DNA from 4 places in the Rhodococcus sp. LMD genome. Region 1 is predicted to be linked to each of the others. Evidence: predicted binding sites of a transcription regulator. Region 1 holds the regulator's gene; each other region holds the start of a gene.
The links. Region 1 encodes LexA, which represses DNA repair genes until DNA is damaged. Its sites were predicted from a motif close to CGAACANNTGTTCG; they were not measured.

Region 2: the regulator LexA is predicted to act here: its motif matches at 4,407-4,420, upstream of cofD (2-phospho-L-lactate transferase).
Region 3: the regulator LexA is predicted to act here: its motif matches at 1,832-1,845, upstream of ACWPQI_RS14035 (SAV_6107 family HEPN domain-containing protein).
Region 4: the regulator LexA is predicted to act here: its motif matches at 4,218-4,231, upstream of ACWPQI_RS09020 (HNH endonuclease signature motif containing protein).

What each region holds. Positions count from the first base shown of each region.
Region 1 is NZ_CM148557.1:2,253,722-2,261,620, reverse strand. It holds gene hrpA (ATP-dependent RNA helicase HrpA) at 1-2,081, shown strand, start outside; gene nrdR (transcriptional regulator NrdR) at 2,106-2,579, opposite strand; gene ACWPQI_RS10590 (LysM peptidoglycan-binding domain-containing protein) at 2,772-3,395, opposite strand; gene lexA (transcriptional repressor LexA) at 3,673-4,386, shown strand; gene ACWPQI_RS10580 (acyl-CoA dehydrogenase family protein) at 4,458-5,600, opposite strand; gene ACWPQI_RS10575 (uracil-xanthine permease family protein) at 5,681-7,030, opposite strand; gene ptsP (phosphoenolpyruvate--protein phosphotransferase) at 7,059-7,899, opposite strand, start outside.
Region 2 is NZ_CM148557.1:3,422,075-3,429,973, forward strand. It holds gene manA (mannose-6-phosphate isomerase, class I) at 1-370, opposite strand, end outside; gene ACWPQI_RS15770 (hypothetical protein) at 370-1,455, opposite strand; gene ACWPQI_RS15775 (phosphomannomutase/phosphoglucomutase) at 1,538-2,905, opposite strand; gene ACWPQI_RS15780 (DUF3499 domain-containing protein) at 2,978-3,373, opposite strand; gene ACWPQI_RS15785 (metallopeptidase family protein) at 3,461-3,955, shown strand; gene ACWPQI_RS15790 (WhiB family transcriptional regulator) at 3,960-4,223, opposite strand; gene cofD (2-phospho-L-lactate transferase) at 4,623-5,612, shown strand; gene ACWPQI_RS15800 (coenzyme F420-0:L-glutamate ligase) at 5,609-6,991, shown strand; gene ACWPQI_RS15805 (NUDIX hydrolase) at 6,993-7,556, shown strand; gene ACWPQI_RS15810 (SGNH/GDSL hydrolase family protein) at 7,553-7,899, opposite strand, start outside.
Region 3 is NZ_CM148557.1:3,063,398-3,071,296, forward strand. It holds gene mraZ (division/cell wall cluster transcriptional repressor MraZ) at 1-67, opposite strand, end outside; gene ACWPQI_RS14030 (DUF3040 domain-containing protein) at 537-953, opposite strand; gene ACWPQI_RS14035 (SAV_6107 family HEPN domain-containing protein) at 1,172-1,606, opposite strand; gene ACWPQI_RS14040 (GNAT family N-acetyltransferase) at 1,908-2,507, shown strand; gene ACWPQI_RS14045 (phytoene desaturase family protein) at 2,518-4,107, shown strand; gene ACWPQI_RS14050 (carotenoid biosynthesis protein) at 4,104-4,910, shown strand; gene ACWPQI_RS14055 (LppM family (lipo)protein) at 4,942-5,643, shown strand; gene ACWPQI_RS14060 (glycosyltransferase family 2 protein) at 5,647-6,780, shown strand; gene metF (methylenetetrahydrofolate reductase [NAD(P)H]) at 6,833-7,801, opposite strand.
Region 4 is NZ_CM148557.1:1,913,953-1,921,851, reverse strand. It holds gene ACWPQI_RS09025 (fatty acid synthase subunit beta domain-containing protein) at 1-3,837, opposite strand, end outside; gene ACWPQI_RS09020 (HNH endonuclease signature motif containing protein) at 4,246-4,728, shown strand; tRNA gene ACWPQI_RS09015 (tRNA-Leu) at 4,776-4,857, shown strand; gene ACWPQI_RS09010 (hypothetical protein) at 4,929-5,348, shown strand; gene ACWPQI_RS09005 (DUF3817 domain-containing protein) at 5,345-5,731, shown strand; gene rdgB (RdgB/HAM1 family non-canonical purine NTP pyrophosphatase) at 5,873-6,490, opposite strand; gene rph (ribonuclease PH) at 6,492-7,280, opposite strand; gene ACWPQI_RS08990 (cyclic nucleotide-degrading phosphodiesterase) at 7,294-7,899, opposite strand, start outside.

The DNA of each region.
Region 1 (7,899 bases):
CCCTGAATCTCGGCTGGGAGACCCGGCACCAGGACGTCGGGCCCGACTCGATCCACCAGTCGCTGCTGGCGGGGCTGCTCTCGCACGTCGGCCTGCGCGAGGGCGAGAAGCGGGACTTCCTCGGCGCGCGCGGAACCCGGTTCGCGATCTTCCCCGGTTCGTCGCTGGCCAGGAAGCCGCCGCGCTGGGTGATGGCGGCCGAGCTCGTCGAGACGTCGCGGCTGTGGGCCCGGACGGCGGCGCGCATCGAACCCGAGTGGGCCGAGAAGCTCGCGCCGCACCTGGTCAAACGCACCTATTCCGAACCGCACTGGTCGACCAAGCGCGAGGCGGCCATGGCCTACGAGCGGGTCACGCTCTACGGCATCCCCCTGGTGGCGCAACGGCCGGTGCAGTACGGGGCGATCGACCGGGAGACCTCCCGCGAGCTGTTCATCCGGCACGCCCTCGTCCAGGGCGAGTGGCGGACGCGCCACAAGTTCTTCCATGCCAATCGCGCGCTGCTGGACGACGTCGAGGCGCTCGAGCACCGGGCCCGCCGGCGCGACATCCTCGTCGACGACGAGACCCTGTTCGACTTCTACGACCAGCGCGTCGGACCGGAAGTCGTGTCGGCGCGGCACTTCGACACGTGGTGGAAGAAGGAGCGGCAGAAGAACCCCGAACTGCTCACCTTCACCCCAGACACGGTGGTCAACCAGGACGCCGCCGCGGTCCTCGGCGGCGACTACCCCGACGCGTGGCGGCAGGGCGATCTGCAGTTCCCCCTCACCTACCAGTTCGAGCCGGGCACGGAGGAGGACGGCGTCACCGTCCGCATTCCCGTCGCGCTGCTCGCCGGGGTCCGACCCGTCGGCTTCGACTGGTCGGTGCCCGGCATGCGGGTCGACCTGGTCACCGCTCTCATCAAGACGCTCCCCAAACATCTTCGCCGCCAAGTGGTTCCGGCACCGGACTTCGCCGCGGCGGCCCTCGCGTCGGTCCGGCCCCGGTCCGAGCCGCTCGTCAACGCGATGGCCCGGGAACTGTCGCGGCTCGGGGCGACACGGATCGAGCCGAGCGACTTCGAGCCGACCGCGCTGCCGGACCACCTGCGGATGACGTTCGCCGCCGTCGACGAACAAGGATCGGTTCTCGCGCGCAGCAAGAGCCTGACCGATCTGCGGAGGCGGCTGGGAACCCGCGTCGAGGCCGAAGTCTCGCGGGCGGCGTCGAGCACCGAACGGGAGCCGGCACTGGTCTGGACAGCCGAGACCCTCGGCACCCTCGAACCGACGGTGACACGCACCGTGGCCGGACAACGCGTGACGGGATATCCGACGCTGGTCTCCGAGGATCGTGGTGTGGCGGTCCGGGTGCTCAGCACCTCGCAGGCGCAGCAGGCCGCGATGCGCACCGGGTTGCGGGCACTGCTCCTCGAGGCAGTCCCCATGCAGGCGCGCGCTGCTGCGTCGGGCCTGAGCAACAGCGAGCGGCTGGCGCTCGGACGCAACCCCGACGGCTCCTTCGAGGATCTGCTCGAGGACTGCCGGGCCTGCGCGGTGGACGAGTCGATCGTCCGGCACGGCAAGCCGGTACGCACACCCGACGAGTTCAGCGCGTTGGCGAAGGTGGTGCGCGCCGAGTTGCCGGGCCGGGTCGCGGCGCTGCTGAAACTCGTCGTGCCCGCCCTGGCGCGCGCGCACGACGTGGAAGTCCTGCTCGAGAAGGTGCGCGGCGAGGCTGCCGAGGACGTGCGGGAACAGCTGGCCTCGCTGCTGTTCCGCGGATTCGTCACCGAACTCGGCAGTGCCCGGCTCGCCGATCTGCCCCGCTACCTGGCCGCGGCGGCGCATCGGCTCGAAGCGCTGCCGGCGAGCGCGCACCGCGATCGGCAAGGCATGGACGTGCTGGACCGGGTCTACGCCGAGTACGACCGCCTGCTCGCACGGCTGCCGCAGGAGCGGGCCACCGCCGCCGAGGTGGTGGCGATCTCGTGGATGATCGAGGAGCTACGGGTCAGCCTGTTCGCCCAGCATCTCGGAACCCGTGGGCCGATCTCGGAGCAGCGGATCCTCAAGGCCGTCGCGGCGATTCGCTGAGCGGCGACGCGTCCCGCCGGGCGCTCAGTTCTCGGATCCGGTCTCGCGCCGGTGCTGGTGCTCGCGCAGCTCCTTGATCTCGCGTTCGAAATCCTCTGCGGAGCTGAAGGACCGGTAGACGGACGCGAACCGCAGGTACGCCACCTCGTCCAGGTCGCGCAGGGGTCCGAGGATGGCCAGACCGACCTCGTTGCTCGGAATCTCCGGGGACCCCTTGGCCCGCACCGCGTCCTCGACCTGCTGGGCGAGGAGGTTGAGGGCATCGTTGTCGACGTCGCGTCCCTGACAGGCGCGAGCTACGCCGCGCACCACCTTCTCCCGGCTGAACGGTTCGGTGACGCCGCTGCGTTTGACGACCGACAGCACCGCCGTCTCGACCGTGGTGAACCGTCTTCCGCACTGGGGGCATGCCCTCCGGCGCCGGATCGCGGCCCCCTCGTCGGCTTCACGGGAATCGACGACGCGGGAATCGGGGTGCCGGCAATACGGGCAGTACATGTCGATTCCTTCGTCGTAGCCGTGCTGGCCGCGACGTCGGCGTCGAACCGATGCCGTCCTCCCGAGACCGGACCCACCGGCAGGCGAATCGCTCTCGGCGCGACCACACGAGGTGGTGTCACTGACAAGAGTCGACAATACCTGCATACCCGGGTCGTCGGCCGAACCCGGTGCCTGCCCGCCCATGCCTGTTCACCGCGGCGCGGAGGCCGGAACGAGCAGGGTCTGGCCGGTGCGGAGGCGACCGTCCGGCATGGCATTGAGGTCGAGGATCCGCTCGATCGCCTCGGACCGGGACAGACCCGGAGCCACCCGGGCCGCGACGTCGCCGAGCGATTCGCCCGCCTGCACGACGGTGACGTCGGTGCGTGCGGCGCCGGCCGCGACCTGACTGGTGCGCAGGTGCGCGATGCCGAGCAGTCCCGCAGTCACGAGCGCGGTCAGCAGCGCCGTCGCCAGTATCGTGCCCGGGCGGGTGTGTGCGACCTCGGCCGGCCGGTGCGGGACGCGTGAGACCCGGACCGGAGCGCGCCGGTAGTCCACGATCCCCCCGTCCGGACGGACGGGAAGCCGGCGGGCGGGCGCCTCGTGGGGGCGCCGCACGAGATGCGTCGTCCCTGCCCGGCGTACCCGGTCCTCGGTGTCCTGCGGCCCGGTGTCCTGCGGCCCGGTGTCCTGCGGCCCGGTGTCGTGCTGCCCGGTGTCGTGCGGCCCGGTGTCGTGCGGCCCGGTGTCGTGCGGCCCGGTGTCGTGCGGCCCGGTGTCGTCGAACTGCCGGTGGTTCCGTTCGGTTCGGCGCACTGCTGATGTCCTCATCGAGGCCTCCGTGTCACTCGCCCGCGGGACGGTGCCCGCGACGTGTCGCTCGTCCGCGGGAGCAGGACCCGCAGCGGAACTTCGGTCATCGCTCGATCGACGGCCGTTCGATCACCTGTTCGAAGGAACGTATGTTCGATGTGTACCACGTCGCTCCGACAAAGTCAGCACAACGGGCGGAAAACGTCGAACAGATGTTTGATAACCGGGCCGCGGAGAGCTAGATTCGATCCATCACATCCAGCACATCCGACACACGACGCACGGAGGTCACGACATGACGGACGGCCATCCCCCGGCGGGGCGGAGCCGGACGACCACCGCGGATCCGGCCGTCGGCCTCACGGAACGCCAGCGCCGCGTCCTCGAGGTGATCCGCGAATCGGTCACCCAGCGCGGCTACCCTCCGAGCATCCGCGAGATCGGCGACGCAGTGGGCCTCAACTCCACCTCGTCGGTGGCGCACCAGTTGCGCACCCTCGAGCGCAAGGGTTTCCTCCGGCGCGATCCGAACCGTCCCCGCGCGGTGGACGTGCGCGGGCTCGAGGATTCGCAGCCGCCGGCGCCGCAGGCGCAGCCGGTGGACGGGGTCGATGTCGCCGCCGAGTCGGCCACGGCGGCTGCCATGGTCCCCGTGCTGGGCAGGATCGCCGCGGGCGGGCCGATCCTGGCGGAGGAGTCCGTCGAGGACGTGTTCCCGCTCCCGAGAGAACTGGTGGGTCAGGGTTCGCTGTTCCTGCTCAAGGTGGTCGGCGAGTCGATGGTCGACGCGGCCATCTGCGACGGCGACTGGGTCGTGGTGCGCCAGCAGAACGTCGCGGACAACGGGGACATCGTCGCCGCGATGCTCGACGGTGAAGCGACCGTGAAGACGTTCAAGCGCGTACACAACGACGTGTGGCTGATGCCGCACAACCCGATGTTCGAACCGATCCCGGGCAACGACGCGGTAATTCTCGGCAAGGTCGTGACCGTGATCCGCAAGATCTGACCTCGCCCCTTCCGCAGAACGCGCACGGCGGCGCCGCGATTCGCGGCGCCGCCGTGCATGTCCCGGTGGGGTCAGAGATTCAGGCCGCGGCCGATGATGTCCTTCATGATTTCGTTCGTCCCGCCGTAGATCTTCTGCACGCGGGCGTCGAGATACGCCTTCGCGACCGGGTATTCACGCATGTAGCCGTATCCGCCGTGCAGCTGCAGGCACCGATCGATCAGCTCGACCTGCTTGTCGGTGGTCCAGAACTTGGCCATCGCCGCCTCCTGCACGCTCAGGGTGCCGGCATTGAGCTGCTCGATGCACTTGTCCACGAACACGCGTGCAAGGGTGGTCTCGGTGGCCAGCTCGGCCAGCTCGAAACGGGTGTTCTGGAAGCTGCCGATCGACTTGCCGAATGCCTTGCGGTCCCGGCAGTACTGCATCGTGTCCTCGAGCACGGCTTCCATCGCCGCCGCCGCCACCACCGCGATCGACAGACGTTCCTGCGGCAGGTTCTGCATCAGGTAGATGAAGCCCATGCCCTCCTCACCGAGGAGGTTGGCGGCAGGCACCCGCACGTCGGTGAAGTGCAGTTCGGCGGTGTCCTGCGCCGCGAGGCCGATCTTGTCGAGGTTGCGGCCCCGCTCGAAGCCCGCCATCCCGCGCTCGACGACGAGGAGCGAGAAGCCCTGCGCGCCCTTCTCCGGGTCGGTGCAGGCGACGACGATCACCAGGTCCGCGTTGATGCCGTTGGTGATGAAGGTCTTGGAACCGTTGAGGATCCACTCGTCGCCGTCGCGCACCGCGCGGGTCTTGATGCCCTGCAGGTCGCTGCCCGTACCGGGCTCGGTCATCGCGATCGCAGTGATGATCTCGCCGGAACAGAATCCCGGCAGCCAGCGCTGCTTCTGCTCCTCGTTCGCCAGCTTCAGCAGGTATGGGGCCACGACGTCGTTGTGCAGCATGAAACCGATGCCGCTGAACCCTCCGCGGGTGGTTTCCTCGGTGACGATCGTGTTGTAGCGGAAGTCCTCGACACCGCCGCCGCCGTACTCCTCGGGCACGGCCATGCCCAGGAAACCCTGCGCGCCGGCCTTCTTCCAGACCTCGCGGTCGACGATCTTGTCCTGCTCCCACTGCTCGTGGAAGGGAGCCACCTCCTGCTCGAGGAACTTCCGGTACGACTCCCGGAAGAGTTCGTGCTCGGGCTCGAAGAGGGTGCGTTCCATGTGCGCTCCTGTATCCGATGACGTACGTCACGCTCACGGTAGACATCGGAAGGCCCGTCTGACGCTGACAGGAACGAGCGTTATTTGTGACCGGACACGCCGGGCGCTCGACGGCGCAGGTCCGCCGCGCGGCGCAGGAGCGGGTAGGCGATCAGGATGCCGATCGAACCCCACGCGATGCCGCCGAGCTCGACGGAGCCCACGGTGAGGGTGAGGTCGCCGATCCCGGCCACCAGCGCGGCGGCGGCCACCATGAGGTTGACCGGATCGGTGAAGTCGACCTTCGCCTCCATCCAGATCCGCACGCCGAGAATGCCGATCAGGCCGTACAGGACCAGGGTGGCGCCGCCGAGCACCCCGTCGGGGACGGTGAAGACGAGGGCCCCGAACTTCGGCGAGAAGGCGAGGACCACGGCGGTCGCGGCAGCCACCCAGTACGCCGCGGTCGAGTACACCCGCGTCGCGGCCATCACGCCGATGTTCTCCGCGTAGGTGGTGGTGCCCGAGCCGCCGCCGACCCCGGCGAGCGTCGTGGCCAGGCCGTCGGCGAGCAGCGCGTCGCCCGCGACGTCGTCGAGGTTGCGGCCGGTCATCGCCGCCACGGCCTTGACGTGGCCGACGTTCTCGGCGACGAGAACCACCACGACGGGCAGCGCCAGCAGCACCACGGAGAGCTCGAACGCCGGGGCGCGCAGTTCGGGCAGGCCGAACCATGCGGCGTCACGCAGGGCCGTGACGCGTTCCTCGGCGAGTCCGCCGGTGACGGCGGCGAATACCCAGCCGACGACGACGCCGACGAGAATGCCGAGACGGCCGACGAGTCCGGGGCCCAACACGGTGACGAGCAGGATGGCGGTCAGCGTGATCGCCGCGACGAGCGGCTGGGCTTCGAAGGACCCGACCGCGACCGGCGCGAGATTCAACCCGATGAGCGCGACGATCGCGCCGGTCACCACGGGGGGCATCAGTGCGTCGACGACGCGGGATCCCAGCGCCCTGACGACGAGTCCGACGAGGACGAGGGCGAGGCCCACGGCGACGATGCCGCCGAGCTGGGCGGCGGGGCCCTCCGCGGCCGAGGCCGTCAGCGGTGCGATGAACGCGAACGACGAGCCGAGGTAGCTCGGTACCCGGCCGCGGGTGATCAGCAGAAACAGGGCGGTGCCGACGCCGGAGAAGAGCAGCGTCGTGGTGACCGGGAAGCCGGTGATCGTCGGCACGAGCAGCGTCGCGCCGAACATGGCGACGACGTGCTGCATGCCGATGCCCACGGTGCGGGGCCAGGACAGTCGTTCGTCCGGGGCGACGACCTCGCCGTCGGCAACGCGACGCCCGTCGCCGTGCAGGGTCCAGCCCAACCCGGCCGTCCGTGTCCTCAGTTGTTCCTTCACAACGGGGAATGGTAGGCGCCCGCCCCGGTCCGGTCGCATCGGCTGCTCCCGGCGGCGATCGCGTCCGTCAGGCGAGTACGCGGGCCGCCGCGTCGCGGGCTTCCCCGGGGTCGACGGCGCGGAGCACCTCGTCCGCGGCCTCGCGGCAGCGGTCGAGGGTCACCGCGGCGAGTCGGGACCCGACACCGGCGACGGCCGCGGCCGCACACGACAGCGAGGTGACCCCCATGCCGGCCAGGACACAGCCGAGCAACGGGTCGGCGGCCGCCTCCCCGCACACCCCGACTCGCTTGCCGGCGGCGCGTCCGGCGGCGGCGGTGCGGGCGACCAGGGCCAGCACAGCCGGCTGCCACGGATCGGTGAGGGATGCGAGGTGGGGCGACATGCGGTCCGCGGCCATCGTGTACTGCGCGAGGTCGTTGGTGCCGATCGACAGGAAGTCGACGTGTTCGAGGAGACGTTCGGCGAGCAGCGCGGCGGCCGGCACCTCCACCATCACGCCGGGCACGAGCCCGCGGGCGCGGACGGCAGCGGCGAAGTGTGCGGTCTCGGCGACGGTCGCGATCATCGGTGCCATCACCCAGGGCTCGGTGCCCGTGCGCGCGGCCGCGGCGGCGACGGCGTCGAGCTGCCGGTCGAGCAGTCCCTCGGTGGCGTTCGCAATCCGGATGCCGCGCAACCCGAGTGCCGGGTTGTGCTCGTCGGGATGGTCGACGAAGCGCAGGGGCTTGTCGGAGCCCGCGTCGAGGGTCCGCAGGACGACCTTGCGGCCGGCGAAGGCGCTGAACACCTCGGCGTAGATCTCCGCCTGCTCCTCGACGGTGGGTTCGGTTTCCCGGTCCAGGAAGCACAGCTCGGTCCGGAACAGGCCGACTCCCTCTGCGGGGGTCGCGCGGGCCGCGCGGGCA
Region 2 (7,899 bases), 1.2 Mb from region 1:
GGGGCAGGCCCGCGGCCTCTTCCCGGGCGAAGCCCTCGGCAGCCTGTTCGGCACTCGGATGCGCCTGCAGCGACAGTGGTTCCTCGGCGGCGAGCAACTTGAGCAGGAACGGCAGCCGCGGCCCGAACCGGCTCAGTGTCGCCGGCCCGAGATGCCCACCCGGGTCGGCCTCGAGGACATCGAGCAGGGAGGTGCCCCCACCCGGGCCGTCACCGTTGGTGCTCACCACCCGCGCCGGGTCTGCGGGGTGCGCACCCAGCCACAGTTCCGCCTCCGGATGAGCGGACGGCACCGTCCGGCCGCACAGTGCCGCGATCGCGGTGCGCGAACCCCAGGCATACGAACGCAGCGCACCTTCGAGTCGGAGCACTACCGACCACCGACCAACCGCAGATAGGCAGCGGCCATCTCGAATCGCACGGCCAGCACCGCCACCTGCTCCGGCACCGACGGCACCGCTTTCGCCTCGAACTCCCCCACCACCGATACCAACTCCATGTCCGGCAGCGCTGCCGCGCGCCGCTCCGCCTGCCGCCGATCTTCCTCCACACTCACCACGAACACCCGCGCCGGGGGTGCGGGCACCGGCCCGTCGAGCTGTTCGTCGTGGAAGAACGGATCGTACGACTCCCCACCCGCCGGGGGTATCGCGACGAGCCGGTCCCGTGCGGCGAGAACGTCCGGCAACGCCGCCGCCGCGGCGATCACGCCGGCCACCTGCAGCAGGGACTCCCCCGCGTGCCGGGCCAGCGCGGCCGTCACCGCCGAGTCACCCGCCAGGGCGACCCGCCGGGACTGGATGCGGGCGGCGAGCGCCTTCGCCGGGTTCCGGAACACCTCACTGCCAGGCTGGTCGCGGCCGGCTTCGCCGTCGGCCGAGTCGGCGAGATCGGCCAGCGGGGGAACCGCGCCTGCCGTGCGGGTGGCCTCCATCGCCGCCACCACCGCGAGGAACACCGCCAGGTGCCGTAGGAGCGAGTACGCCACCGGCACCCGGATCCGCGGCGGCAGCAGCATCGCCCGGCCCGCCGCCGCCGCCCGGATCGGTCCCTCGTCCGGGGCGTCGACGACCACCTCGGCGCCGCGCCGCAGGGCCGCGGCGACCGATTCGACGAGCTGGGGGTCGCCGGCGTCGTCACCGGCCACGACGACGACGTCGAGCGGGCCGACCCAGGGCGGGGTGACGGGGGCCGTGACCAGCGGCACGGCCGAGCGCGCCGCGAGCATCGCGACGACCAGCTCGCCCGCGCGGGCCGCGCGCGCGTCGCCGCACACGAGCACCACGCTGCGCGGGTGCAGGCCGTGCAGGCGATCGAGGATCTGCTCGTCGACGGCCGCGGCGGTGGCGCGGATCTGTGCCCCGCCGAGCGCGGCGAATCGCAGGATCCCGTCGACGTCGGCGTCGATCAGGGCACCGGTGTCGTCCAAGTCGAGGATCGAAGAGGGAGCCGTCATGGCTGCGCCACCGTCCTTCCGACTCGCACCGACCCGGGACCGCGCCCCGGGATCTCGATTATCCCCGCCACGGATAATTCCGTCACGCGCGCACGATGGCCAGGATTTCCCTCACCAGCGCGTCGACCTGCTCGGCCGTGCGGGCCTCGACGTTGAGCCGCAGCAGGGGCTCGGTGTTGGAGGCCCGCAGGTTGAACCAGGCACCGTCGGTGAGATCGACGGTCACGCCGTCGAGCCGGTCGACGGCTTCGGCACGGTCGCCGAAGGCCTCGAGCACGGCGGCGGTGCGCTCCGTGGCGTCGTCGACGGTGGAGTTGATCTCCCCGGACGCGGCGTACCGGTCGTATTCGCGCATCAGCTCGGACAGGGGCCGGTCCTGGCCGCCGAGCGCGGCGAGCACGTGCAGGGCCGCGAGCATGCCCGAGTCCGCGCCCCAGAAGTCGCGGAAGTAGTAGTGCGCCGAGTGCTCGCCGCCGAACACGGCCCCCGTCTCGGCCATCTGCTGCTTGATGAACGAGTGCCCGACGCGGGTGCGGACGGGCTTGCCCCCGAGCTCGGTGACCAGCTCCGGCACCGCGCGGGACGTGATGAGATTGTGGATGATCGTCGATCCGGGTTCCTTCGCGAGTTCGCGCGAGGCCACCAGCGCGGTGACCGCCGACGGCGTGACCGGCTCACCACGCTCGTCGACGACGAAGCAGCGGTCGGCGTCACCGTCGAACGCGAGGCCGAGGTCGGCCCCCGAGTCGCGCACCAGCTTCTGCAGGTCCACCAGGTTGGCGGGATCGAGCGGATTGGCCTCGTGGTTGGGGAAGGTTCCGTCGAGTTCGAAGTACAGCGGCACGAGGTCGATCGGGAGCGCGCCGAACACCGCGGGCACCGTGTGCCCGCCCATGCCGTTGCCGGCGTCGACGGCGACCTTCAGCGGGCGCATCGCGGACAGGTCCACCAGGGAGCGGACGAACGCGGCGTAGTCGGCCAGCACGTCCCGCTCGGTGACGGCGCCGGGGGCTCCGTCGAAGTCCGGGACGCCGGCGACGAGTTCGGCCGCGATGGTGGCGAGCCCGGTCTCCTGTCCGACCGGCTTGGCCCCGGCCCGGCACAGCTTGATGCCGTTGTAGCGCGCCGGGTTGTGGCTCGCGGTGAACATGGCGCCCGGAGCCTCGAGGATCCCGGACGCGAAGTACAGCTGGTCGGTGGAGGCCAGGCCGATGTGGACGACGTCGAGCCCCTGGGCGGTGACGCCGGCGGCGAAGGCCTGGGACAGCTCCGGGGACGAGGCGCGCATGTCGTGCCCGATCACGATGCGGGTGGCGCCGCCGTCACGCATCAGGCGGGCGAAGGAGGCTCCGACGTCCCGGACGAATCCGGCGTCGAGCTGTTCTCCCACCAGGCCACGCACGTCGTACGCCTTGACCACGGCGGACACGGACTCGGCAGTTCTCGCCACTGTTGCTGCTCCTGATCGTCGACTGGCGCCGCCGCCTCCGCGGCGGGGCACGGTCAGCCTAGTGCGCGACGATCAGGACGTGGGATCGGGCAACACGCGCAGATGACCACGCCGGCCGGTGCGGGCGGTAGGGGGTGCGGCCAGCGCCGGGGGGACACCGGAATCGGTGTCGTCGGAGTCGGTGCGGCCCCGCTCGCCGAGCCCGGCTTCGCGTACCGCCTCGGCCAGGGCGGTCAGGTCGTCCTCGTCCGGGGTACCGGCGGTGAAGGCACCTTCGTACCGGACCAGTTCCCACCCCTTCGGTGCGGTGATCCGCGAGCCGTGCGATTCGCACAGATCCCACGAGTGGGGCTCGGCGACCGTCGCCAGGGGCCCGACGACTGCGGTGGAGTCCGAGTACACGTAGGTCAGCGTCGCAACAGCAGGGTTCTTGCACCCAGGCCGGCAGCATCGACGCAGTGATCTCACAGTCGGAGAGTAGCGCGCCGTGCGCTCCGGGACTATCCGGACACACCGGAGAACCGGGTACGGATTTGCGTGTCGTACTGTCCAGGCATGCCCCGATCGCGCCGTCCCAGACCCGTGACGTCCCGCTCGGTCGCGCGTCGCGGCCGTGGTGTGCGCGGCCCGCTGTTCCCGCACGAGGTGCCGGCGTGGCGCTCGCGCGCGGAGAAGTTCGATCTGCTCGTGCTGGGGGCCTTCGCCCCGATCGACGCGCAGTGGCACGACCGGCTGACCAAACTCGACATCGCCGTCGACGAGGTGCCCAAGATCCGCGCCCTCGACCCGGACTCGGTGACCTGGCCGTCGGAGGTGGTCGCGGACGGCCCGGTGCCGTTGTCGCGGCTCGTCCCGGCGGGGATCGACCGGCGTGGCGCGGCGACGCGGGCCCGGATCGTGCTCTTCCGCCGCCCGCTCGAACTGCGGGCGAAGGATCCCGAGGATCTCACCGACCTGGTGCACGACGTCCTCGTACACCAGGTCGCGACGTACCTCGGCGTCGAGCCCGAGGTCGTCGACCCCGAACTCGGTGGCTTCGACGAGGACTGACGCCTCAGACGATGCCGCGCTTGAGGCGTCGCCGCTCGCGCTCCGACAGACCGCCCCAGATGCCGAAGCGTTCGTCGTTGGCCAGCGCGTATTCGAGACATTCGTCCCGGACCTCGCACCCCAAGCAGATCCGCTTCGCCTCCCGGGTCGATCCCCCCTTCTCGGGGAAGAACGCCTCGGGATCCGTCTGCGCGCACAACGCGCGTTCCTGCCACTGTTCGTCGACACCGTCGGACGGGTCGCCGAAACCATCGATCAGACTGAGCACGGGCCGCGCGGACGCGTCCCCCCCGATGCCGTCGATGTCCCGGACGTCCTCGCCTGCCGTGCCGATGCCTGCAGTGTCGATCCGAGAGCTCTCGAACCATTCGCGCTCGTCGGCCATCGTTCGCCTCCTCACCTGCAGCGCTGCAACTCTCGTCGAAACCGGCCCACTCCGCGCCATTCCGATCGAACATGCGTTCGAATACAGTTCACCCCAACCGATCTCGGCTCCGGTTCACTGGGAATGACACTTATGTGATTAGACACGTGGGGCGTGTCGCGGTCAAGCCGAGCGGTGCCGCTGCCTTACCATCCGGGGTTCTCCTCCGCGCCGCTGCGCACCTGCCGCCCGGGCGCGCAGGCACCCCGGCAGCTCTCGCGGCACACCGCCTACGCTTGCCCTGTGAACGTGACTGTATTGGTCGGCGGCGTCGGAGGTGCGCGTTTTCTCACCGGCGTGCGCCGGCTCCTCGGCATCGAACCCGGCCGCGACCTCGACCCCGACGCCGCGCACCGGGTGACCGCGATCGTCAACATCGGCGACGACGTCTGGATGCACGGGCTGCGGATCTGCCCCGACCTGGACACGTGCATGTACACCCTCGGCGGCGGGATCGACGCCGAACGCGGATGGGGCCGGGCCGACGAGACCTGGCACGCGAAGGAGGAGCTGGCGGCGTACGGCGCCACCCCGGACTGGTTCGGCCTCGGCGATCGCGACATCGCGACCCACCTGCTGCGCACCCAGTTGCTGAACGCCGGGTACCCGCTCTCGGCCGTGACCGAGGCGCTGTGCGACCGCTGGAAACCCGGCGTCGCCCTCCTCCCGGTCTCCGACGACCGCAGCGAGACCCACGTCGTCATCACCGATCCGGCCGACGGCGAGCAACGCGCCGTGCACTTCGAGGAATGGTGGGTCCGGCACCGCGCCCAGGTGCCCACGCACAGCTTCGCGCACATCGGCGCCGAGAAGGCCGCCCCCGCACCGGGTGTGCTCGAGGCGATCGACTCGGCGGACGTGGTGATCCTCGCCCCCTCCAACCCGGTAGTGAGCATCGGCGCGATCCTCGCGATCCCCGGACTGCGCGGCGCGCTGCGCACCACGTCCGCGAGGATCGTCGGACTGTCGCCGGTGATCGACGGAAAACCGCTGCGCGGCATGGCCGACGCGTGCCTCGGCGTGATCGGCGTCGAGACCACCGCCCAGGGCGTGGGACGGCACTACGGCGCCCGCAGCGGCGCAGGCCTGCTCGACGGCTGGCTGATCCACTCCACCGACGCCGCCGACGTGCCCGGCGTCGAGGTGCGCAGCGTGCCGCTGCTCATGACCGATCCCGACGCGACAGCCGAAATGGCTCGCGCCGCACTCGAACTGGCAGGAGTGACGCTGTGACTACGCCCTCCGACACGGCCGTCGGCACCGCCGCCGGAGTGCGCGACCACTCCCCCGGGCGGCCGATCGAGATCCGCCCGGTGCCGGGCCTGCCCGAGTTCCGGCCCGGCGACGACCTCGCCGCCGCACTGGCCGACGCCGCCCCCTGGCTCGCCGACGGGGACGTCCTCGTCGTCACCAGCAAGATCTTCTCCAAGGTCGAGGGCCGCATCGTGGACTCCCCCACCGACCCCGACGCCCGCGACGCGCTCCGGCGCCGCCTCGTCGACCAGGAGGCGGTGCGCGTGCTCGCGCGCAAGGGACGCACCCTGATCACCGAGAACCGGCTCGGGATCGTGCAGGCCGCCTCCGGGATCGACGGCTCGAACGTCGCCGCCTCCGAACTCGCCCTGCTGCCCGAGGATCCGGATGCGAGCGCCGCGGCACTGCGCGAGCGTCTGCGGACACTGCTCGGCGTGAGCGTCGCGGTGGTCGTCACCGACACGATGGGCCGGGCCTGGCGCGTCGGCCAGACCGACGCGGCGATCGGGGCGGCCGGCATCCCGGTCCTGCACGAGTACGCGGGATCTCGTGACGGACAGGGCAACGAACTGTTCGTCACCTCCGTGGCCGTCGCCGACGAGATCGCGGCCGCGGGCGACCTCGTCAAGGGCAAGCTGGGCGGGGTTCCGGTCGCGGTGATCCGTGGCCTCGACCTGCCCGACAACGGTTCCACCGCCCAGCAACTCATCCGCCGCGGCGAGGACGACCTGTTCTGGCTCGGCACCGCCGAGGCACTCGAGTCCGGCCGCCGCGAGGCGCTGTTGCTGCGCCGGTCGGTGCGGGAATTCTCCTCGGAACCGGTCGATCCCGAAGACCTGCGCGAGGCCGTCGCCGAGGCCCTCACCGCTCCGGCGCCGCACCACACCCACCCGGTGCGGTTCGTCTGGGTCCGCACCGAGCAGGTGCGCCGCCGGCTGCTCGACCGCATGCGCGAGCGTTGGGCCGCCGATCTCGCCGGCGACGGGCTCGCCCCGGCGGCGATCGACCGACGGGTGGGCCGCGGTGCCATCCTCTACGACGCGCCCGAGGTGGTGATCCCGTTCTGGGTTCCCGACGGCGCCCACCGCTACCCCGACGCCCGGCGTACCGCCGCCGAGGCCACGATGTTCACCGTCGCCGCCGGCGCCGCCGTACAGGGGCTGCTGGTCTCGCTCGCCGTCCGCGGGCTCGGCAGCTGCTGGATCGGGTCGACGATCTTCGCCCCGGACGTCGTGCGGCGTGAACTCGGCCTGCCCGCGGACTGGTCGCCGCTCGGCGCGATCGCGGTCGGACATCCCCTCGAGCCGGCGACGCCGCGCGTCGCCCCCGCGGCCGGCGACCTGCTGCTGGAGCTGTGAGGTGAGCGCGTCCACACTGCACGCCTCGGCCGTCGACCGGCTGCGGGCCTGGCGGACCGATTCGGCGGACGCGGAGTCGCTGCGGCACACCATGTTGGCGTTTCTCGACGCCGCACCCGAGGGATGTCTGCGCCGGCACGTTCCCGGCCACGTCACCGCGTCGTCGCTCGTGCTCGATGCCGACCGTCGGCACGTGCTGCTCACCCTCCATCCCCGGGTGGGACGGTGGATCCAGCTCGGCGGGCACTGCGAGGAATCCGACGAGACGGTCGTCGACGCGGCGCTGAGGGAGGCGACCGAGGAGTCCGGAATCGAGGATCTGACCATCGATCCGGAACTGCTCTCGGCGCACACCCACCCGATCACCTGCTCGCTCGGTCGCCCGACCCGGCATCTCGACCTGCGGTTCCTCGTCGTCGCGCCACCGGGGGCCGTACCCGTCCGGAGCACGGAATCGACGGACCTGCGGTGGTGGCCCGTCGATGCGCTACCGCCCGAGGCCGAGCACGACACCCTCGGGCACCTGCTCGGCCTCGCCGGCGCACGCGTCCGGGCGGCCGGCTAGACCGGCTGCAACGTGGGGCGTTTCGGCGCGATACCGTCCCCGGAGGACGTGCCGCGCAGACGCCGCCCGACCCAGGGAATCAGGAACTCCCGCGCCCACCGGCGGTCCTCGGCCCGCTTCGCCGCGGACACCACCGGCGCGGCCTCGAACTCGGTCGGAGTGAGCGTGTGTGCCGCACCGAGGAGATCGAGCACGCGGATCGCCATGTTCCGGTGGCCGGCCGACGACATGTGGAGCCGGTCGAAATCCCACATCCGCAGGTCGCGGTACTCCGCGAAACGCCAGAAGTCGACGATCGTCGCGCCGTGCCGGTCGGCGATCTCCCGGACGAGCTCGTTGTAGA
Region 3 (7,899 bases), 810 kb from region 1:
GGTACTTCGCGGGCAGCGTGAGCCGCCCCTTGTCGTCCAGCTTGGGCGTGTGGGTACCGAGGAACACTCGACACCCCCCGCCACGCCCCGGCCGGACCCTGTCCTTCGCTCGACGGAGGAACCCCTCCGCCGCGACCCACACTACCCCACTTTCCCCCACGTTCAACCGCTTACGCGCCCACGCGCGGCGCCGTTTTCCGACCGTCCGCAGTTCACGGCGGGTGGGGCGGAGTGGGTGACGACGACGAGGCCGGTGCCGCCGCGCCGCGGGAGACTCGGGCCCGCCGCGAGACGACGGACTCGGGCCCGGGAGAACACCCTGGTCGCCTCGGCCTCGACGGCCGCTCACCGGAGCCGGGTGCCGCAGTGGGGCGCGGTGGGGCACGGCGGCGAGGGGGCGGTGGGGAGAGGTGGGGGACGACGGTCGGGTGCGGTGGGGGCGGCGGGCCGCCCGCCGCCGCGCCGGGAGAAGCCGAACGGCGCGCCCCGGTTACCGGGACGCGCCGTTCATGGGAACTCGCGTGAAGTACTGCGCGCTACTCCTGCTCGAAACGCCGACGGAAGCGGTCCTCCATCCTCTTGCTGAACCCTCCGCCGGACTTGCGGCCGCCGCGGGATCTACCTTCCGCGGGACCGCGACCTGATCCGCGGGGACCGTCGCCGACGCCTGGACCGCGCTTGCCTCCGAGGAGGAGCAGGACCCCCGCGCCGAACATGACGATGAATCCGACGAGACTGATGATCGGGAACCCGCCCGGCTTCACCGGGAGGGCGACGCCCGCGATCAGCAACGCCAAACCCAGTGCGAACAACGCGCCGGCCTGGAGCCGACGCCGACTGGACGCCATCCCCATCCGGCTTCCCCGGACGGTAGAGGCGAACTTGGGATCCTCAGCATAGAGCGCGCTCTCGATCTGTTCGAGCATGCGCTGCTCGTGCTCGGAGAGTGGCACGGTACCTCCCCCGGCACTAAACGGTGGCCGCCGGATCTGCGGTCCAGATCGACGGGGGGCCGACTTTGACGGCCGCCTGGCTCAATAATACGAGTACATCCCGGCGGGGACCACCAACTGCGGATTCGAGTTCGATCACGGTTCCGAAGGACCTGCATACGAGAGGCCGACGGACCCGGCCCGGGCCGTCGAACGACCCGGGCTGCGTCGCGCATCGATCATGCGCTGCGGCGGCCGGCTCCGGAGCCGGGTTCTGCGCCCCCCGAGCGGTCGTCGGCGCCGGTCAGGTAGTCCTCGACCTCGTGGAGGAAACGGCCCACCTCGTCGTAGAAGCGGCTCGCCTCGTCGGCAGGTACGGAGCGGGTGACCCCCGCCTCGATCGCCGCGCGCGTGTCGGAACGATCGGCGAAGAAGTCGGCCCAGACCGCGAATCCCGGCTCCGCGCGCGCCATGAGCACCCACGCGTTGCGAGTGCGGGGCCGACGCGCCGGCCGGTGGACCGCCCGCAGTTCGGCCCCCGCGAGTACGGCCCCGGCCCCGCGCAGCGCGGCGAGATACGCCAGATGGAACCGCTCGGACGGCTCCGGGGTGCCGGCGGCGGCCGACAGCAACTCGTCCGCGCGGTCGAGCAGGGTTGCCGCGCGCGAGGACACCGGGCGGGCGGCGCAGTCCGGACGGCCGACGGCCCGCGGACCGGTAGCACCCGACGGGGTGGCAGCCGACGGTGTGGCAGCCGACGGTGTGGCAGCGGACTGTGTGGTTCGTGCCGCGGTCATCATTCCGAACACCTCCCTGCACCCCGCCGGGCACCGGCCGGGTCACGGCCCCGACGATCCGGTGATGTTCGCTTCCCTCGAACATCACCGGATCCCCGGTATCGAACATCCGTTCGACGTATTCAATATAGCTGCACCTACCGACACGCAGTCAAGGGAAGGCGGTCCAGTCCCCGTCATGAGTACGGATGCGACCCCGCGGGGCGCGGCACCGATCGTCGTCGATCTCTCCGCCGCCGAGTTCCGCGCGCGACTGCCCGAGGTGCTGCCCATCTACGTGGCCGCCATGCGATACCCGCGCGGCACCGAGTACCACCGCGCGCCCATGTGGTCCGAACACTCCGCCCGCCCGGGATGGAAGGCCGTCGCGGCGGCTCTGCCGGAGGAGCCGTCGACGCTCGTCGCGATCGCCTACGGCTATTGCGGGTCACCACACCAGTGGTGGAACCAGCAGGTGCGGACCGGGATGCGCCACGCCGGCTACCCCCCGGAGACGATCGACGCCGTCCTCGGCGACTACTTCGAACTGACCGAGCTGCACGTGCGGCCGGACGCCCAGGGTCACCGTATCGGCGAGGCGCTCCTGCGCCGGCTGCTGAGCGACCGTCCCGAGCGCACGGTGCTGCTGTCGACTCCCGAGGCACCCGGCGAGGACAACAGGGCCTGGCGGTTGTACCGGCGATTCGGGTTCCGCGACGTCGTCCGCCACTTCCGGTTCACCGGGGACGCCCGTCCCTTCGCCGTCCTGGGCCGGGACCTTCCGCTCGAAGGTCCGTAGCGTGGACAGGGTGATCGACGCGGTCGTAGTGGGTTCCGGGCACAACGCCCTGGTGAGCGCGTGCTACCTCGCCCGCGCGGGCCGGTCCGTGGAGGTGCTCGAGCGGGACACCGTACTCGGCGGCGCCGTGTCGACTGTGGAACGCTTCCCGGGGCACGCGGTCGACCGCGGTTCGTCGGCGCACGTCATGATCCGGCACACCGGCATCGTCGAGGAACTCGATCTGCCCGCGCACGGCCTGCACTATGTCGACTGCGACCCGTGGGCGTTCGCTCCCGCCCCGGCGGGCAGCGACCGCCCGGGGATCGTCTTCCATCGCGATCTCGACCGCACGTGCCGATCCGTCGAGGCCGCGTGCGGTCCACGCGAGGCCGACGCCTACCGCCGCTTCGTGACGGTGTGGGGTCCGCGCAGCGCCCGCGTGATGCGCTCGTTCTCGGCGCCGCCGACCGGCCGGCACCTGCTCTCGTCCTTCTGGGGTCTCGACACCGGCAGCGGCGGTAGCGACCTCTCCCGCCAGTTCCTCGGCACCGGCGACGCCCTCCTCGACGAGTACTTCGACGACGAACCGCTCAAAGCCGCCCTCGCCTGGTTCGGCGCCCAGTCCGGGCCCCCGATGTCCGAGCCCGGCACCGCACCCATGGTCGGCGTCGCGGCGTTGATGCACACCCTGCCGCCCGGCCGGGCGATCGGCGGGAGCGGCGCGCTGACGCAGGCCCTGGCCGCCCGTCTCGGGTCCGACGGTGGCGTCGTCGCGCTCGGCGACGCCGTCACCGAGATCCGCCGCGCCGGGGACGGCTGGGCGGTCCGCACCGATTCCGGACGGGTCGTCACCGCGCGCGCCGTGATCGCCGGTTGTCACGTGCTGACCACGTTCGATCTGCTCGAACGCGGCGGATTCGACCGCGCCCGCCTCGACGCGTGGCGGCGACGGATCCGCGTCGGTCCGGGTATCGGCATGGTGGTACGCCTGGCGACCGACGCGCTGCCCCGGTATCCGAGTGGTCCCGCCGATGCCGCCGAGACCGTGCGCGGTCTGCAGCTGCTCGTCGAGGACCGGGCCCGGCTCCGCCTCGCGCACGGCGCCGCCCTGGCGGGGGAACTGCCGCCGCGACCGGCCGTGCTGGCCATGAGTTTCACGGCGCTCGATCCGTCGATCGCCCCGCCCGGCGAACACCAGGTGACCCTGTGGTCGCAGTGGCACCCGTACCGGCTCTCCGGCGGCCGGCAGTGGTCCGCGCTGGCCGAGTCGGAGACGGATCGGATCGTCGCCGAGATGGAGCGGTTCGCGCCCGGCTTCGCCGGCTCCGTCCGGCACCGGCACATCCAGACGCCGCACGAGATCGAACGCGAACTGGGCCTGCTCGGCGGCAATGTCATGCACGTGGAGATGTCGCTGGACCAGATGTTCATGTGGCGGCCGCTGCCGGAGCTGTCCGGGCACCGGGTCCCGGGCGCCGACGGGGTCTATCTGACCGGCGCGTCCACCCACCCCGGGGGCGGGGTCTCCGGCGCGAGCGGACGCGCTGCCGCGCAGCGCGCGCTCGCCGATTCCGCGGGTGGCCCGGTGCGCCGTGCGCTGGGGCGGTGGCGTCGATGAACCGGCTTCCCGTCGTTCTCGCCGGCGGTGCCATCGCCGCGCAGATCGCCTACCCGCTGACCTCCGGCCAGGCCCGCGACCTCGTCACCGTCGCCGTGGTCACCCTCCTCGCGGCCGCCGGGCTCGCGCACGCGGCGACGCGACGCGGCCCGGTCTGGACCGCCGGATTCTTCGCGATCACGGCAGGTGTCGGCTTCGCCTCCGAGGTGGTGGGCACGGCGACCGGGTACCCGTACGGCTGCTACGCATACGCCGTCGACCGGCTCGGTCCCGCGCTGTTCGACGTGCCCCTCGTGGTGCCGCTCGCCTGGACGGCGGGGATGTACCCGGTCTGGTACGTGGCCTCGCTGCTCGCCGGGCGCGGCGGGATCTCGCGGCCGGACGGGAACCGCGAGCGGGTGACCCGCATCGCGCTCACCACGGTGGGGATGGTCGGCTGGGACCTGTACCTCGATCCGCAGATGGTCTCCGACGGTCAGTGGAGCTGGTGCAACGGCGGCGGCCTGCCCGGTCTCGAGCAGATCCCGCTCACCAACTACCTCGGCTGGATCGTCGTCGCCACGCTGATGGCCGTGGGATTGGATCTGCTCGACCGGACCGGACCGGTGCAGCCGGGCACCGACACCGTCCCACTGGTGCTGTTCCTGTGGACGTGGCTCGGGTCCGCGCTCGCCCACAGCGTCTTCCTGGGCGTACCCGAGCTGAAGTACTCGGCTCTCTACGGGGCGGCGGTCATGAGTACGCTCGGCGTCCCGCTGCTGTGGTCCCTGCGGCGACGCGCCGGGGTAGGGGCTCGCGTCTGACACGTCCCCCCGCTCCTGGCACGATGTCGCTGTGCAGCCGCCCACCTCGCCCCGCTCCCGCCGCCGGTCCCTCGCGGCGGCGGCGCTCCTGCTCCTGCTCGTCCCTGTCCTCGCCGGGTGCCTGCGGGTGCAGGCGACGATGGGGGTCTCGGCCGACGACCGTGTCTCCGGGCAGATCGTGGCCGCGACGATCCCCGCCGACGAGAACGACAAGGGACCGCAACTGACGGCTCCCGACTCGCTCGCCGGCAAGGTCCGCGTGCAGGAGTACGACCAGGACGGGTACGTCGGTAGTCAGGTGTTCTTCAGTGATCTGAGCTTCGGGGACGTGCAACAGCTGGGGTCGATGTCGGACCAGACCTCGGGCACCTTCCAGCTCGCGCTGCAGCGCGCCGGCGACCTGGTGAGCGTCAACGGCAAGGTCGACCTCGAGTCGGTACCCGTCCAGGGCACCGACGTGCAGATCACGATCGCGTTCCCGGCCCGGGTCGCGACGACCAACGGCAACCGTGACTCCGATTCGATCGTCACGTGGAAGCTGCCGGCCGGGGAGGTGAGCACGTTGCGCGCCGAGGTCCGCTACGCCGATCCGAACACCAGGGGATTCGCCGGCTGGGCAGGCATCGTCGCCGGTGTCACGACGGGTGTCGCGGCGATCATCGGAGCGCTCGCCTGGATGAACCGCAACCCCGCTCCCCCGCGGCGAGCTCGCGACGACGCGACGGCGTCGTAGGCGATGCGGGCGCTGGTCGGCGTCGTCCGTGCCGGGGCCGTCGCCGCGACACTGGGAGCCGCCGTGGCTGTCGCCAATCGCCTCACCCTGCCCAGGCTCGCCCCCGGCGCTGTCGTCGACGAACCGGTGACGGTGATCGTCCCCGCCCGCAACGAAGCCCGTCGCCTGCCCCCGCTCGTCGCGGATCTGCGCGCCCAGCGCGGTCTGCGCCGGCTGCGGGTGGTGATCTTCGACGACGACTCGGTCGACGGCACGACCGAGGCGGCCCGGCTCGCGGCCGGGGACGATCCCCGCGTCACGGTGATCCGCTCGACCGCGCCACCACCCCCCGGGTGGACGGGCAAGGCCGCGGCGTGCGCACGTGCCTACGCGGCCACCGATCCGTCCGGCGTGGTCGCCTTCGTCGACGCGGACGTGCGGTTGGCCCCGGGTGCAGTGGCGGCCGCGGTGACCGTGCTGCGCGACCGCCGGGCCCACCTGCTCACCCCGTGGCCCTTCCAGCAGGCCGGGTCCGCCGCCGAACGCCTCGTACAGCCGCTGCTGTTCTGGTCCTGGTTCGCGACGCTGCCGATCGCGGTGTCCCACCGCTCGAACCGACCGTCGATGGCGGTCTCGTGTGGTCAGTTCCTGGTGTTCGACGCGTCGGCGTACGCCGCCGTGGGCGGACACGTCGCCGTCGCGGCCAGCCCCACCGAGGACCTCGACCTCGCCCGGGCTCTGCGCCGGTCCGGGCGGCGCACCATGGTGGCCGCGGCCGGCAACCTCGCGTCCTGCCGGATGTACGAGGGCGCAGCGCCGCTGCGCGCCGGATACACGCGTTGGCTGTGGTCGGCATTCGGTTCCCCCGCCGGGTCCGCGGCGGTGCTCGTCGCTGCCGCGGTGACCTACGTGCTGCCGCCCGTGGCGGTTGTTCTCGGTCCCGGACCGGCCCGGCGCTGGGGGGTCGTGGGCACCGCCGCGGCGATCGTGTCCCGGACCGTGGCCCGGGCGACCGAACGCGGCGGCCCCGACCGGTCCGACGTGGCGGCCGGCTGCACCCACCCGTTCGCGGTGTGCGCGTTCGCGGCGCTGGCGATCGACTCGCTCCGTGCGCGACGCACCGGCCGGCTCGGCTGGAAGGACAGGCCCCTGCCCTGAGTGCCCCTGCCCTGAGTGCCACTGCCCTGAGTGCCCCGCTCCGAGCGTCCGGTCAGACCGCCGTGGGCACCGCGATGCCGAGACGGGCGAGCACTTCGCGGGTGGCCCGCGCGAAGTTCAGGGTGATGAAGTGCAGGCAGGGCGCGCCCTCGGCGATGAGCCGCTCCGCCATCTCGGTGGCGACGTCGATGCCCACTTCCCGCACGGCGGCACGGTCCTCCTCCGGGCCGTTCCCGGCGGCCCGGACGAGGCGCTCTTCGAGGGTGGCCGGGAGCTTCGACCCGGACAGCTCGAGGCTGCGCCGCGCCGTGCGCAACGACGTGATCGGCATGATCTCCGGGATGATCGGTTTGGCTCCCTGCTCCGGATCGTAGGCCACGACCCGGTCCCGCAGTCGCAGGTAGTCCTCGACGTCGAAGAACATCTGGGTGATCGAGTACTCGGCGCCCGCGCGCAGCTTGTGGACGAGATACCGCGTGTCGTGCTCGAGGTCCGGGGAGCGGTGGTGCGCCTCGGGGAACGACGCCACCCCCACATGGAAGTCACCGAGGTCGCGGACCAAACGGACGAGTTCCTCCGCGTACTCGAGCCCCTGCGGATGCCGGGTCCATTCACCCAGCGGATTGCCCGGCGGGTCACCTCGCAACGCGAGGATGTTGGTGATACCGCGATCGGCGTAGGCACCGACCATGGCGCGCAGTTCGTCGATGCTGTGCCCGACGGCGGTCAGGTGCGCGACCGGCAGGAGCGTGGTTTCCTGCGCCAGCTGACCGGTGACCCGCACGGTGCGGTCCCGGGTGGAACCACCCGCTCCGTACGTCATCGACACGAAGGCCGGGCCGAGGCGTTCGAACTCGCGCACGGCGCGCCACAGGCGCGCCTCCGCGTCGGCGTCGCGCGGCGGGGAGAACTCCACCGAGAACGGGATGCGTGCGCCGCGGGGCGCACGGAGACGGTCCACCACCGACGGCGTACGGGATTCTCCACCGCCGACCGGCCCGCTGTCGGAATCGAATGTCACCCGACCAGCATAGGGGCACGTCGGAGCGGGCCGAACCGGGGCAAGCCCCCCGGCCGCCGGATAGGCTGGGCGCGGGTGGACTCGGCGCGTTTCGTCGC
Region 4 (7,899 bases), 340 kb from region 1:
GGCGGTGACGACCTGCTGGGCGGCGGCCGAGAGCCACATGCCGTGCACGATCGGGGTGCCCAGGCCGGCCAGCAGGGCGGCATTGTCCGAGGTATGGATCGGGTTGTGGTCGCCCGAGACACGCGCGAAGGCGCTCATGTCGATCGGGGCGACGATCACGGCGTCGCGGCGACGACGACGCGGGGTCTCCACCGCGTCCTCGCTCACGGCACCGCCGGCGCGGACCGGATCGGCCAGCTCCGCCTTGCCGATGCGGCCACGGATCGCGAAGCGCTCGATCAGCGTCGCGACCGTGGCGTCGCCGGAACCGTTGCCGTTGTCGGCGGTGATCTCCACGTGCACCTCGACCACCCGGCCGAGGTCGGTGTCGACCACGTCCTGCACCTCGGCCTTGACACCCAGGATGGACGGATCGGTCGGCAGACCGTCCTTCACGTCCACGGCGTGGTCGAGGTGGACCAGGTCCAGCATGCCCTCGATCACCGACAGGCTGTCGTCGGTCTGCGCGGCGCCGAGCGCGGCGAACACCGCCGGCCAGCACGCGCCGACGAGGACGTCGGGGACACCGTGGGCACTGGGGGTCAGGGTCGACGGCAGTCCCGAACCCGTGACACCGGCATGGTCGGCGATCTTCTCCGGCAGCCAGCCGAGGGTGATGCGGGCCGCGCCCTTCTTCACGGCGGGCAGCTCCTGGCCCGCGGCGACACCGAGCAGCGCCGACATGGACGCCGACGCGTCCTCCGCGGTGACGACGGGAGCGCCACCGGTGTGCACGGCGGCCGGCACGGTCAGGCGGATCTCGACGGTCTTGTCCCCCGCGAGCGGCACCGTCAGGCCCACGTGCTCGGCGTCGAGGACGCTCAGGGTGGCGCCCGTCGCGGCGTGCACGGCGGCGGTGTCGGACTCGACGGACCACTCGTCCAGGTCGCCGAGGCGGTGCACCGGGTTCACAGTCTGCCGGCCGGCCCAGTTCACATCCGGAGCCGACAGCACGGCGTCGAGCAGACCGGACGCAAGGTCCTGGTGACGGCGAGCCGCGATCTGCACCGGCTCGACACCGGCCGCGACCAACTCGTCGACGGTGGCCTTCTCGAACCGGTCGAGCAGCTCACCGACGGGCTCGTCGGCGCGGGTGATGCCCGCGACGGCGACGGTGCCCGGGATGATGCAGACCTGATCGGCGCTGTAGCGCGGATCGTGGGCCTGCCACAGGGAATCGGACCGCCACCAGCGACGCACGTCCTGGTCGACCACCGGCACGAAGTTCACCGGCTTGCCCGGGGTGCGGCACAGCGCGACGAAGAACGGAACGTCGGCCGGGTGCAGGACCACCGACTCGGCATCCGGGAACTGCCCGGTCAGCGCCGCCAGCGCCGCGTACGGCCGGTCGAGGGCCGCATCGTCGGCGAACAGCGTCGGGATCGGGCCACGATCGGCCGGGTGCAGCCGGGACTCGGCGCGCTGCAGCATCTCGCGGAAACGCTCACGCCAGGTGACGTCGATCCACGGGTTCTCGGCCGCGTCGGCCACCTCCTGCGAGCCGACGGCGAGCTCGAGGTAGCGGGTGAGCCACTGCCCGTAGGTCATCTCCGCGACGTCGCCGAAGTACGGCTTCGCGGTGACGTCCAGCGCGGCGATGATCTCGTCGCGGCGTGCGGCCACGGCCTCGGCATCGCCCGCGACCTCGTCGAGCAGGCGGCCCGTGCGGGACGCCGCGTTGTCGATCTCGTGGATGTCCGCGCCCAGCTGGCTCCGGCCGGAGGCCATGCCGCCGGAGGCGGTGCCGGCGCCGACCCAGTCCGGAGTGCCGGGGGTCTCGACGAGCATCCGCTTGACCTCGGGCGACGTGGTCGCCTCGAGGGTCGCCATCGCCGCGGTGCCGACCAGGATGCCGTCGAGCGGCATCGCCGGGAAGCCGTGGGCGGTGGACCAGCGGCCGGTCAGGTAGTCGGCAGCCCGCTCGGGGGTACCGATGCCACCGCCGACGCACAGCACCAGGTTGGACCGGGTGCGCAGCTCGGCGTAGGTGGCGAGCAGCAGGTCGTCGAGGTCCTCCCACGAGTGGTGGCCACCGGCGCGGCCGCCCTCGATGTGGACGATGACCGGGTAGTTCGGCACCTCGTTCGCGATGCGGATCACCGAGCGGATCTGCGCGACGGTGCCCGGCTTGAACGCGACGTAGCTGATGCCGGCCTCGGTCAGCTCCTCGATGATCGAGACGGCTTCCTCGAGTTCGGGGATGCCGGCGGTGACGACCACACCGTCGAACGGTGCGCCCGCGGCGCGGGCCCGCGGCACGAGCCGCTTGCCGCCCACGTGCAGCTTCCACAGGTACGGGTCGAGGAACATCGAGTTGAACTGCACGGCGCGGCCCGGCTCGAGCAGCCCCTTCAGCTCCTCGACGTGGTCGGCGAAGATCTGCTCGGTGACCTGACCGCCACCGGCGAGCTCGGCCCAGTGGCCGGCGTTGGCCGCGGCGGCGACGATCTTCGGATCGACGGTGGTCGGCGTCATGCCGGCCAGCAGGATCGGCGAACGGCCGGTCAGGCGCGTGAACGCCGTCTCGACAGCCTGACGGCCGTCGGGCAGGGTGACCGGCTTCGGCGCGAATGCGGACCACGGCTGCGGCACCTCGGGCTCCGCGCCCGGGGTCAGCAGGTTGCGCTGACCGCCGCGGGTCGCGGCGGCGATGATGCCCACACCCTGGCCCCGCAGGCCCGAGCTGGTCATCCGCGTCAGCAGCTCACCGGGACCCAGATCCAGGATCCACGAGGCACCGGCCGCGACGGCGTCGTCGACGAGGGCGACCCAGTCGACAGGGTCGACGAGCACTTCCTGCGCCAGCGAACGGGCGAGGTCGGCGTCCAGGCCGCAGCGCGACGCCCAGTCGGCGACCTGCTCGACAGCGTCGGCCAGCGCGGGGTGGTGGAAACCGATCTCGGCCGAGACCGGCTCGAAGGTCGGGGCGAACACAGCACCGCCGCGCTTCTTCGCCTCCCGCTCGCGGGTCTCCGCGGCGGCGATCTCCTCGCAGCGCTGCTGCACGCGCGCCAGTGCGGCCGGCGGACCGGACAGCACGACGCGGCGACGGGCGTTGCGGATGGCGACGACGGCGGACCGCTGCGGATCCTGGTCGGCGAAGACCTCGGCGACGACGGCGCGCAGGCGCTCGGGGTCGACGTTGGCGACGGCGAGCATCGGGAAGCGCTCGGCGCCGGAGATGATGCCGCGGCGACGGCCGACGAGGGTGGCAGCGGAACCGATGAGCTGGGCGATCGCGAGGATCTGCCCGTCCTTGGCGCCGGCGGCCTCGGTGGCCGCGACGGCGAGCACGCCCTGGGAGTGGCCGATCACGGCGGCCGGGGCCTGCGCGGTCACGTCGAGGCCCTGGTTCGCCAGCGCGCGCAGCGCGGCCACCTGGGTCAGGAACACGCCGGGCAGCGACACCGCGGCAGAGGTCAGTGTGGTCTCGGAGGGACCGGCGACGGGCGTCTCGTCCTCGTCGGCGACTTCCTGCTCGAGCATCCAAGCGATGGGGTCGAAGCCGCTCGGGCGCACCACGACGAGGTCGTGTGCGACGGGCGCGAGCAGCGCGTCGGCCTCGTTGACCAGTTCGGTCAGGACCGGCTCGAGTCCGTTGTCGCGGCTGAGTTCCTCGAGGGAGCTGAGCCACGGGGCACCCTGGCCGCCGAAGGCGAGGGCGTACGACTCCCCGGCGAGGAGCTTGTCGACCAGCGCGCCCTTTCGGGAGGCGGGGCCGATCCCCCGGTCGCCGGTGCGTCGTGATGCCTTCGAGTTCCGTCCGTTGTCGGCTGGTGTGGTCTCGTCGATCGTCACGCGTGTAGTTCCTCTCCTGAACACCTCGAGGGCGTGGTTCTCTCGTTGGCCGCCCGCGCCGCCGTTGGCGTTCTGATGGCTCTGATCTGCTCGTTCGGGCTACCCAAGAGTGACACAAAATCATGAGGGGTTCCTCATGTTTTGTTCCGTGCGGGTTACCGGGTACGGAAGGGCGCGTGAGATCACTCACAGCAGGTCGGAGAAGTGACTCACCGGTAGGGAGAGTCGGCGCAGGCTGCGCGGCTACGAGGACGTCCATCAACCTGAGGAATCCCTCACGTTTATCGTTACACAATCGTTACCATCTTGACGGGCCGCGAAACGCGTGCATGAGAGCGTTTTCCGCGTTTTGTCAGAACCGCCGGATACAGTCTTCGAATCGAACACACATTCGATACGGGGGGGATGATGGGGCGGTCGACGAAGTACACATTGGAAATTCTCGAGGAAGCGGTCCGAAGCTCGACGAGCGTGGCGGGGGTCATGCGCTACCTCGGTCTCGTTCCGAGCGGGGGTTCGCACCACCACCTGAGCCGGCGGATCAAGAAGCTGGGCATCGACACGTCACACTTCACTGGATCGGCGCACACCAGGGGTGGGCGTGCGCTGAACCGTCTCGAATGGAAGGAGGTTCTCGTCCGCAAACCGACCGGCGCTCCCCGACAGAAACCGCCTCTGCTCCGCCGCGCCCTCGTCGAGTCCGGCCGCGCGTACAAGTGCGAGAGGTGCGGCCTCGGGGATCAATGGTGCGATTTTCCGATCACGCTCCATGTCGATCACATCGACGGGAATCCGAACGACTCCCGTCCGGAGAACATCCGATTCCTGTGCCCCAACTGCCACAGTCAAACGCCGACGTGGGCAGGGAGAAAGCGCTTCGGAGCCCTATAGGTCGAGCGAAGAAGCACCGATGTGATCGCGTAAAGTGACGCTGGTACGCGCGAGTGGCGGAACAGGCAGACGCGCGGCGCTTAGGACGCCGTGTCTTCGGACGTGGGGGTTCAAGTCCCCCCTCGCGCACTACGTGACCTCTCCCACGGCCCCCGACCGCTCTTGGCAGGTCGGGGGGCCGCTCGGGTACTTTTGAGGGCGTGTCCGAGAACCGCCCGCCGCGTCGCCTTGCCCTCGTCGTACTGGTGACGGTCGCCGCGGCCGGCTGCCTCGGTCTCGGCTTCTGGCAGTGGACCCGGTTCGAGGCCGTGGGCGGCACGTTCCAGAACCTCGGCTACGCACTGCAGTGGCCCGCGTTCGCCTTCTTCTGCGTGTACGCCTATCGCCGGTTCGTGAAGCTCGAGACCGAGGACGCCGAGAGTCAGGCCACGGGGGCGCCGCGCGCGTCGGAACCGAAGGAACCCACCGAGATTCCCGAGGATCTCCTCCCCCAGCGGCCCCGCGCGCAGTTCGATCCGAACGCGGACGTCGATCCGGACGACCCGGAGGCCCGGCAGATGCTGGAGTACAACGATTACCTCGCGCAGCTGGCGCGCAGGTCCGATAGGAGCGCTCAGTGAGCACGACCCCCGAGCAGGCACCCGACCAGACGAGCGGTTCGACCACGCCGCAGTCCCGCCCGGAAGCCGACCGGAAGAAGATCGCCTCGGCTCTGACCCGGTATCGCGCGCTCGCGTGGATCACCGGCGTGTGGCTGCTCGTGCTCACCGGCGAGATGGTCGCGAAGTACATCCTGAAGGTCGAGAACGTTCCCGGCTGGATCGCCGTGGTCCACGGCTGGGTCTACGCGGTGTATCTCGTGCTCACGCTCGACCTGGCGATCAAGGTGCGCTGGCCGGCGGGCCGCACGATCGGCACCCTCCTCGCCGGGACGATCCCGTTCCTGTCGTTCTTCGTCGAGCACCAGCGCACGAAACAGGTCAAGGCCGATTTCGGCGTCTGACGCCGGCCCACATCCACGCGATCGACCGGAATCCGCCCACGCCACGGCGTGGGCGGATTCCGTTTCTCCGCTCGAATCCCCAGCCCTCGAATCCCAGCCTTCGAATCCCCAGCGCTCGAATCCTCGGCTCGGTGCGGCGGTCTAGCGCGCGAGCGCGGCGAGGTCCGGCACGAGCTGTGCCAGCGCCCGCCCGCGGTGCGACGACGCGTCCTTCTCCTCGGCGCTGAGTTCGGCTGCGGTGCGGTCCTCGCCTTCCGGCCGGAACACCGGGTCGTAGCCGAACCCGTTGGCGCCTCGGGGGCTGTGGACGATGGCGCCGCGCCACTCCCCGCGCACGACGTGCACCGCGATCTCGCCGTCGTCACCGGGGACGGCGAGGGCGCAGGCGGAGACGAACGCCGCCCCGCGTCGCTCGTCGGGGACGTCCTGCAGCTGCCCGAGCAGCAGTTCGGTGTTGGCGTGGTCGTCGCCGTGCCGTCCCGACCAGCGCGCGGACAGCACCCCGGGCATCGCGTTGAGGGCATCGACTTCGAGACCGGAATCGTCTGCGACGCAAGCCATTCCGGTCGCGGCTGCGCCGTCGCGCGCCTTGGCGGCCGCGTTCTCCTCGAACGTCGCGCCGGTCTCGGGCGCCTCGTCGTAGGGCGGCACCGCGTCGAGGCCGACGAGGTCGATCCCGGCGATCCCGGCGGAGTCGAGGACGCGCTGCAGCTCGCGCAGCTTCTTCGCGTTGCGACTCGCCACGAGCACCCGCACCATCTCAGACACCGAACTTCTTCCGGGTGCGCTCGGGTGTCACGGGCTGCGGGAGCGTGCCCGGGTAGGGCGCTTCGAGCGCCTGCTTCTGGATCTCGCACAGTTCGGCGATGCCGGCGAGCGCGGAGTCGAGCATCTTGTCGAGGGTGGAGCGGGCGAACGTCGCACCTTCGCCGGTGCCCTGGACCTCGACGAGGGTGCCGGTGTCGGTGGCGATGACGTTCATGTCGACCTCGGCACGCACGTCCTCCTCGTAGGGCAGGTCGAGACGGACGCGGCCGTCGACGACGCCGACGCTCACGGCGGCGATGGCGCACGAGATGGGCTGCGGGTCGGTGAGGCGGCCCGCAGCGCTGAGCCACGTGACGGCGTCGGCGAGCGCGACGTAGGCGCCGGTGATGGCGGCGGTGCGGGTGCCGCCGTCGGCCTGCAGGACGTCGCAGTCGATGGCGATGGTGTTCTCGCCGAGCGCGGCGAGGTCGATGCAGGCGCGCAGGGCGCGGCCGACGAGGCGGCTGATCTCCTGGGTGCGCCCGCCGAGCTTGCCTTTGACGGATTCGCGGCCGCTGCGGGTGTGTGTGGCGGCGGGGAGCATCGCGTATTCGGCGGTGAGCCAGCCGAGACCGGAACCCTTGCGCCAGCGTGGTACGCCTTCTTCGACGCTGGCCGTGCACATGACGCGGGTCTGGCCGAATTCCACGAGCACCGAGCCCGCGGGGTGGTTGGTGAATCCTCGGGTGATCCGGATGGGGCGGAGTTCGTCGTCCGCTCTGCCGTCTTCTCGTGTGGTCACCCGGACGAGCCTATTAGATGCGGTAGACGTCCCCGGCGGACACCGCGTGGACGGGCCCGGAATACTGCTCCTTGGCTTCGGCGATGACGTCCTCGCGCGAGGTCCACGGCGGGATGTGGGTGAGCAGCAACTCCCCCACCCCGGCACGCGCGGCGACCAGGCCGGCTTCGGTGCCGGAGAGGTGGATGCCGCCGGGCCGGTCGTCGGGCGCATGGGTCCAGGAGGCTTCGGACAGCAGGACGTCGGCACCGCGCGCGAGGTCGACGACCTCGTCGCACATGCCGGTGTCGCCGGTGTAGACGACGGTGCGTCCGGAGTCGCTGGTGATGCGGAATCCGTATGCCTCGGGCGGGTGGTCGACCCGGCCGGGGCGGATGGTGAGTGCGCCGAAGCGGAAGGCTTCTCCGTCGGCGAGGGGACGCACGTCCAGGGTGTCGCTGACGTCGTCCATCTCGCCGGCGATCTCGGCGGAGGCGGCTCCGATGCGGACGCTGGTGTCCGAGGGGCCGTAGACGAGGGTGCGTCCGGTGGGGCGGTTCGGGGAGTAGCGCCGCCAGACGAGCAGGCCCGGGATGTCGAGGCAGTGGTCGGCGTGCAGGTGCGAGAGCAACAGCGAGAC